One region of the Propionibacterium acidifaciens genome, then DNA from elsewhere that is predicted to be linked to it. Evidence: riboswitches for the same ligand, from Rfam matches in the RefSeq annotation. Region 1 holds a riboswitch; the other holds the start of a gene.
The links. Region 1 has a riboswitch for cobalamin ahead of EGX94_RS05445 (FecCD family ABC transporter permease). Riboswitches for the same ligand answer to the same signal wherever they lie in the genome.
Positions count from the first base shown of each region.

Region 2: another riboswitch for cobalamin. It lies ahead of EGX94_RS00875 (anaerobic ribonucleoside triphosphate reductase); the one in region 1 lies ahead of EGX94_RS05445 (FecCD family ABC transporter permease).

Region 1 is NZ_CP033719.1:1,274,745-1,278,333, forward strand. Features, by position in the region: gene EGX94_RS05440 (ABC transporter substrate-binding protein) at 1-699, opposite strand, end outside; gene EGX94_RS05445 (FecCD family ABC transporter permease) at 731-1,825, opposite strand; cobalamin riboswitch at 1,911-2,129, opposite strand; gene EGX94_RS05450 (hypothetical protein) at 2,472-3,589, opposite strand, start outside.
Region 2 is NZ_CP033719.1:207,174-210,762, reverse strand. Features, by position in the region: partial or broken gene EGX94_RS00880 (ABC transporter ATP-binding protein) at 1,355-1,817, shown strand; cobalamin riboswitch at 1,864-2,078, shown strand; partial or broken gene EGX94_RS00875 (anaerobic ribonucleoside triphosphate reductase) at 2,231-3,589, shown strand, end outside.

The sequences.
Region 1 (3,589 bases):
GATCATCGAGGAGTTGCCGTAGGCGTAGAAGACGCCGGAGCCGGGCGTCAGGTACAGGGCGGCGGCGCTCTGACCGGCCGCCGGGCCCTGTTGGAGGCCGTCGATCTGGCTGTGGATGTCGTCCATGAGGGCCGGCACCTTGTCGGTGACGCCGAAGATCGTGGCGGTCTTGGTGATCTCCTGCTCGACGTCGTCCCAGCTGGCGCGGTCGAGCGTCAACTCGTCGCAGAAGGCGTCGGGCGCGTAGAGGGGGATGCCCGCGTCTCGCAGCGCATTGCGGTCGGCGCCGCTGTCGTAGCCGATGACCAGGTCGGGGTGCACTGACAGGATCGCCTCGGTCGAGACGACGCGGCCTCCGGTGGAGTTGCCGCTCGACTCGATCTCGGGGATCCGGTCGATGCGCGACTGCAGATCGGGGTCGGCGTCGGCGAAGCCGGGATCGCCGGCGCGGGCGACGACGTGGTCGAGCAGGCCGAGCGAGTCGAGGATCGAGGCGCTCGTCCCGCCGATGACGACGACCCTCTCGGGCGCCTTGTCGAAGGTGAGGCTCTCGGTGCAGCTGGTCACCTGAGCGGGGAAGCCCGCGGCGGAGCCGGATCCGCCGGCCGACGACGCGGCCTTGTCGGCGGCGGACGAGCCGCAGCCGCTGAACACCATCGCCGCGGCGAGCGCCGCGACTGCGGGTGCGAGTCTTTTCATGGTTCCTCCCTTGTGGAATGGGCCGATCGGTTCACCAGGCGGTTCTGCTGCGGCGAATGATGAGGACGAGGAAGGGGGCGCCGACGAGCCCCGTGATGACGCCGAGCGGCAGCTCGGTGGGCGAGAAGACGATGCGCGCCGCGGTGTCGGTCCACACGCAGAACAGCGCCGCGGCCAGCGCCGTGCCCACGACGAGCAGGCGGTGCGAGTGCCCGATGAAGGACCGCATGATGTGCGGGATGATGAGGCCGATGAAGCCGATGCCGCCGGCGCTCGCCACGGCGATGGCGACGGCCGCCGAGACGGGCAGAAGAAGCCAGATGCGGGCCCGGCCCGGCTCGACGCCGACGGACTGGGCGGTGCGGTCGCCGCTGGCCAGCGCGTCGAGCACCGGCCCCAGGACCGCCATGGCGATGGCGAGCAGGCCGGCGGTGACGACGAGGCGGGGCAGGTCGCCGACGCCGATGCGGGCCATCGAGCCGAGCATCCAGAAGGACACCGACTGGCCCGCCTCCGCCGAGTCGGCCGAGAAGATGATGAGGTTCGTCACCGCCTGGAAGCCGAAGCCGACGGCCAGGCCGCCGAGCACCAGGTGCAGCGGGCTGTGGGTGCGTCCGGCGACGGCGAGCACCGCCGCGGTGGCCAGGGAGGCGCCGCCGAAGGCGAGCAGGCCGACGAGACCACCCGAGGAGACGCCGAGGGTGATCATCGCGAGGGCGGCGCCGGTGGAGGCCCCCGAGCTGACGCCCAGGACGTACGGCTCGGCCAACGGGTTGCGGACGATCGCCTGCATGACGACGCCCGACACCCCGAGGATCGCCCCGACCGCCATGGACCCGATGATGCGGGGCAGCCGGGTCCGCCAGACGATGGCGTCGATCGTGCGGTCCCACGTGATGTCCACCGGCAGGCCCGGGACGTGACTCGCGATGACGCCGAAGACGTCGTGCAGGGGCACGGCGGCCGGGCCCATCGCGATGGTGAGCGCAGGCGTGATGACGAGCAGAGCGCCGATGAGGACGATCCGCCGGATCGCCCGGCCGCGCCTCGCCGGGACGACGGGCGCGACCCCGGCGGGAACGGGCAGCACCGCGCCGGCGGTCCGGTCCGCGACGGCACGGCCCATGATGCGCTCCTCGGCGGGACTCGCCCCCGGGGATGCGCGCACGGCAGGGCCTGCGAGCCCCCGCGGGGCACAGCGTGAACCGACGGCGGACACCGCCGGGCCGGCAGGTCTTCGGGCTCATGGGCACTCCGGATCACCCCGGCTTCCTCGACCGCTGCTTCCCGGACCCAAGAGCCCAGTGCACTCGACGCAGCCTCGTTCCCATTGACCGCTGCGGGACAGCTCCGGACTCGCACCGGATTCCCTCTTACGACGATCCGCCGACGCGCACCGGCGACGACGAACCGAACCAGCGGACGTCACATTAGCCACGGCCCGCAGACCGCCATAGCCGAACAAGAAGTGAGAAGCTCACCCGGCCCCCGACGCCCAACAGCCACGACCGACGACCACCCCGAAGACGCTTGACAGACGCCCGGCGAGCAGTGAGAAGCTCATCCTGCCTCCCGGCGCCCACCAACGGCGCACCGCGGAAGACCGGGCAACGGCTCAGGATGGCGGCCGGAGGCGGCCCGTGGCGAGTCCGCCCCGCGGAACGCCGGTCCCGCGGCCCATCAGTGCAGCGGGAGACCGGCCCCGCAGAACACCGGTGCAGCAGACGCCGGTGCAGCAGACGCCGGTGCGGCGGCCCGTCGCCGGCGCGGTGTCAGCCCCGCGGCACGAGGACCGTCGTCGTGCCGCCCGTCTCGTCCACGAGCAGGCCGTCGACGGACGACGTGACGCGCGGCAGGTCCTGGCGCTTCGCGCCATCGGCCGCGTAGACGGCCCAGGTGTCGCCGTCGCCGGCCCGGCCGCGGCGGGTGTAGGTGCGGGCCAGCAGCACCGAGCCGTCGGCGCTCACCAGGTCGACGGAGTCGGCGTCGATGCGGCCGCGCGAGGGCAGCGTCCTGATGCCGGAGCCGGAGCGGACGGCCACGACCCGCCCGGTGGCGTCGACCCCGATCCGGGTGGGCCGGGAGCCCCCGGCGAGCAGATCCTCGCGGGAGTAGAGCAGACGGTCGGAGCCGTAGTCGGGACCCCCCGAGGAGGTGATCCGGCCCTGTTCGGAACCGGTCAGGTCGCGGACCCTCCGGGCCCGCTCATCGCCGGCGTCGTTGGTCGTGAAGCCGTTCCACGCCCACCCGACCGACAGTTCCTGCCCCGAGTGCTCGTACTCGGTGGGTTCGAGCGAGAAGGAGCCCGTGGACAGGTCGACGACGGCGACCTGCGAGTCGGCGTACGAGACGCAGCCGAGGTGGTCGACGAGGAAGCGGCACTGGCCCCACCAGGGCAGGTCGAGCTGCCAGTCGAGGGCGCCGTCGGAGCCGATCGCGCGCACCTGCTCGGTGTCGGAGCCGGCCGCCCCGGTGACGATCAACTCGCCGTCGTGCACGCCGCGGACCTGGAGGAAGGAGAGGGCGTCGGTGCTCTCGTGGACGACCCGCTGCTGCCCCGTGGCGATGTCGACGCCGACGATCTGACCGGTGCCGCCGTTGCGGCGCGCGCAGTAGGCGGAGCCGTCGAGCACGGCGTCGCGGCCCATGCACCGCAGCCCCGTGACCTGCCACCGCTGGGCGCCGGTGGCCGCGTCGAGGCCGGTCAGCGGGGCGGTGCCCTCGTCCTGGCCCGCGCCGGCGCTGCGCTGGACGAGCACCGCCGCCCGGTCCGAGGACACTCCCAGCACCGTCTCGTCGGTCGTCCAGGAATCGTAGCCGTCGGCGTAGCCGGGGTCGAGCCAGTCGCCGACCCGGCCCCGCGGGGAGTAGCCGGCGTCCCGGACGGCGA
Region 2 (3,589 bases), 1.1 Mb from region 1:
GGGAGTACCCCGGTCTCGGCGTTGATGCCGTGACCGTGGAGGGGCGCGCCGGGATCGGACGTCTGAGGGCGGGGCTCCGGGAGGCCCGCGTGGGGAACGGGTTCCTGGAGGGAGCGGTGGTCTTCTTCGCCCGGGGGTCCGGGTGGGCGTGGGACGCCGCCGCATCCGCCGCGGAGGAGGCGACCGCCCCGTCCGGTCCGTGTGCCGGTGGGTGGAGGTATCCGGGTCCGGCTGCTGCGCCCGGCGGAGCCGTCCCGGGTCCTCGACGGCCCGGCGGGGGAGGACCCGGCGGCCGTCATCGTCGGGTTCTTCGACGAGTCTCTGAACGGGCCTGCGGTTGCCGCCGGGTCCGCGCGGGGCCGGCCCGGAGCGGCGTCGAGGCCTCTCGCTCGGCGTGGTCCGCGGGATCGTGGTGGCGGCGGGTCCGGTTGCCCGTCGGCCTCGGGGACGGGCCGGGACGGATCGTGCCGGCGCCGGATCTTCCGGGCCGGCCGGGCCGGCTGGCCGGGGCGTCGTCGCCGCCGCGCCCGGGATGAGGCGGGTGGGCGGCGTCGCGCATGGTCCGGCCCGGCGGGGATTCGCCTACCTGGCGGTCGTCGTGGATTGCTCCCCGGGGGAGGGGTCGTCGGGGGCGCGATCGCCGGTCGCATGCGCGTCGGGCTCGTCGCCGGGGCCTCGGCCGTGGCCGTGCCGGGCCTGTCCGCCGATCCGTGGTGTTCAGGGTCCTCCGCTCGGGTCGGGGGCTCGATGCGCGTCGGCCGGATGCACGGGATTCATGGCCGGCCGCGGGGTCCTCCCGTCCGTCGGGCGGGCCGGTGGCTGCTGTGGCACTGCCGCCGCCGAATCGTTCACCGCGGTCTCGGGGAAGGAACTCGTGAACCGTGGGGTCCACTCGGCCCGGGACCATGCGATCCGGGACGTGACAGCCCGGACCGGGTCACGATGCGATCACGAGCGTCTCCACTCGGCGATCGACCACCGGACCCCCGACCAAGTCGACACAGAATGGAGACAACAGCACAAGGCAGCAGCCCGAGACCAACCATCAACCACTGCCTGAAAAACCTACATCACTCCAATGGCTGTGTGAGAATTTCCATCATCCAAGGACCTCGGTCCCTGTCACCATCCGGCCCAGCTCCCCAATTTTACACCCTCATCTGAGAAGAGCCGTGAATGCTTTGGAGGGGTCCGCCGCGCTGCGTGCGGCGGACCCCTCCTGCACGTCCGACTCGGGAGCCGAACGCCTCGCCGCTCCTCGGGGTCGGATTCTGCAGGGCCTACTCGATCGAGCCGATCGCTCCCGGGGGAGGGAGGCTGGACAGGTCACCGTCCGCGACGGCGGCGTACCCGGCGCCCCGTCGACGAGCTGTCCGGCGGTCAGCGCCAACGCGTCTGGGTGGCCATGGCACTCGCCCAGGAGACGCCTCTGCTGCTCCTCGACGAGCCCACCACCCAATCTCGACATCGCCCACCAGATCGACCTGCTCGAACTCTTCGCGGAGCTCAACCGGCAGGGCCGGACGATGGTGGCCGTGCTTCACGACCTCTCAACCAGGCCGCCCGCTACGCGGCGACGAGGGGCGGCGCCGTCGTCGCCCAGGGGACCCCGGCCGAGGTCGTCACCGCGCGGATCGTCGAGGAGGTCTTCGGCGTGGCGGTGCTCGTCGTCGACGACCCGGTGACCGGTACCCCGATGCATCGTGCCCTGTGGGCGGGGCCGGGGCGGCGGCCCCGGGGCCGAGGTTCGTCGGGCCCCCGGCGACCGGATGCCCGACGACTCCCCGGAGGCCCGGCGGGGTCGGGTCCGGCAGTGAGAAGGTGAGGCCCTGGGTGTGTCGCGCTCTCCGCGCGAGCGCCCCTGATACATTCCGTGGTGCTGGTCGACCCGCCTCGACACTAGATGTTGTGGTGGGGAGTGAAAAGGGAAGCCGGTGCGAATCCGGGACTGCCCCGCAGCGGTGAGAAGGAACGACATCGGCATGAGCACTGGGCCCCGGCCTGGGAAGCGCCGACCAGGAAGCCCCCTCGGGGAAGCGCCTTCGAGTCCGAAGACCTGCCAGCACCGGGCCGCGGCCCGGCACTCGACACCGCCTCGCGGGCGGCCGGGGGGAGGGTCCTCCCGTCCGCCGCGCGGCACGGGCCACGAGGAGGGGCCCCGTCGATGACGACATCCGTGCATTCCGGTGGCTCGATCACACGCCGCCCGCCCCGCCCCGCCCAGGGCGGCTCGGCCCTCATGGAGTCCCTGCGCGGCATCGCCGCCGCGGACACCGCGGCCAACGACGCCCTGAGGGAGAACGCCAACGTCGACGGCCAGTCCTCGATGGGCGCCATGCTCCGCTACGGCACCGAGAGCGCCAAGCACCTCAACCTCTCCGAGATCATCGCCCCCGAGTACGCGGCCGCCCACCGGCTCGGGGACATCCACATCCACGACCTCGACTTCTACACGCTCACGACGACCTGCTGCCAGATCAGCCTCACCGATCTGTTCCGCGGGGGCTTCTCGACCGGTCACGGCCACCTGCGCGAACCGCAGTCGATCGGTTCCTACGCGGCGCTCGCCTGCATCGCGATCCAGTCGAACCAGAACGACCAGCACGGCGGGCAGGCGATCCCCAACTTCGACGTCGACATGGCCCCCGGGGTCCGCAGGACCCTCGAGAGCCGGTTCCTGGAGAATGCGGACACGGCCGCCCGGCTCCTGGGCGTCGAACCCGTCGCGGTCTACCCGCCGCACGTCGTCCTCGAGCCCTCCGCGGCCCAGCTGCGCGACGAGCGCGCCTATCTGCGCGGCCTGCTCGGCGAGCGCGCCGACCTGGAGGCCCTGCACGCCCGGATCCGCGAGCGCTCCGTGCGCGAGACCGAACGACTCACCTACCAGGCGATGGAGGCCTTCATCGCCAACCTCAACACGATGAACTCTCGCGCCGGGGCGCAGACGCCGTTCTCCTCGATCAATTACGGCACGGACGTCTCGCCCGAGGCGAGGATGGTCGTGCGGCAGCTGCTCCTGGCGACCGAGGCGGGGCTGGGCAACGGCGAGACCGCGATCTTCCCCATCCAGATCTTCCGCGTCCAGAAGGGCGTCAACCTCGACCCCGGCGACCCCAACCACGACCTGCTGCAGCTGGCCTGCCGGGTCACTGCCGGGCGCCTCTTCCCGAACTTCTCGTTCCAGGACGCCCCCTTCAACAGGGTTCATCACGTCCCCGGCCGCCCCGAGACCGAGATCGCGTACATGGGCTGCCGCACGAGGGTCATGGCCAATGTCCACGACCCCGACCGGGCCGTCACCCACGGACGGGGGAACCTCTCCTTCACGACGATCAACCTGCCGCGCCTGGCGATCGAGGCCGACGGCGACGTCGACTGCTTCCTGTGCACGCTCGACGAGCGCATCCAGCTCGTCATCGGCCAGCTCATGGAGCGCTTCACGATCCAGGCCGGCAAGCGGGTGCGCAACTTCCCGTTCCTCATGGGGCAGGGGGTGTGGATCGACTCGGAGCGGCTCGGCGGCCAGGACCGGGTGCGCGAGGTCCTCAAGCACGGCACGCTGTCGGTCGGCTTCATCGGGCTCGCCGAG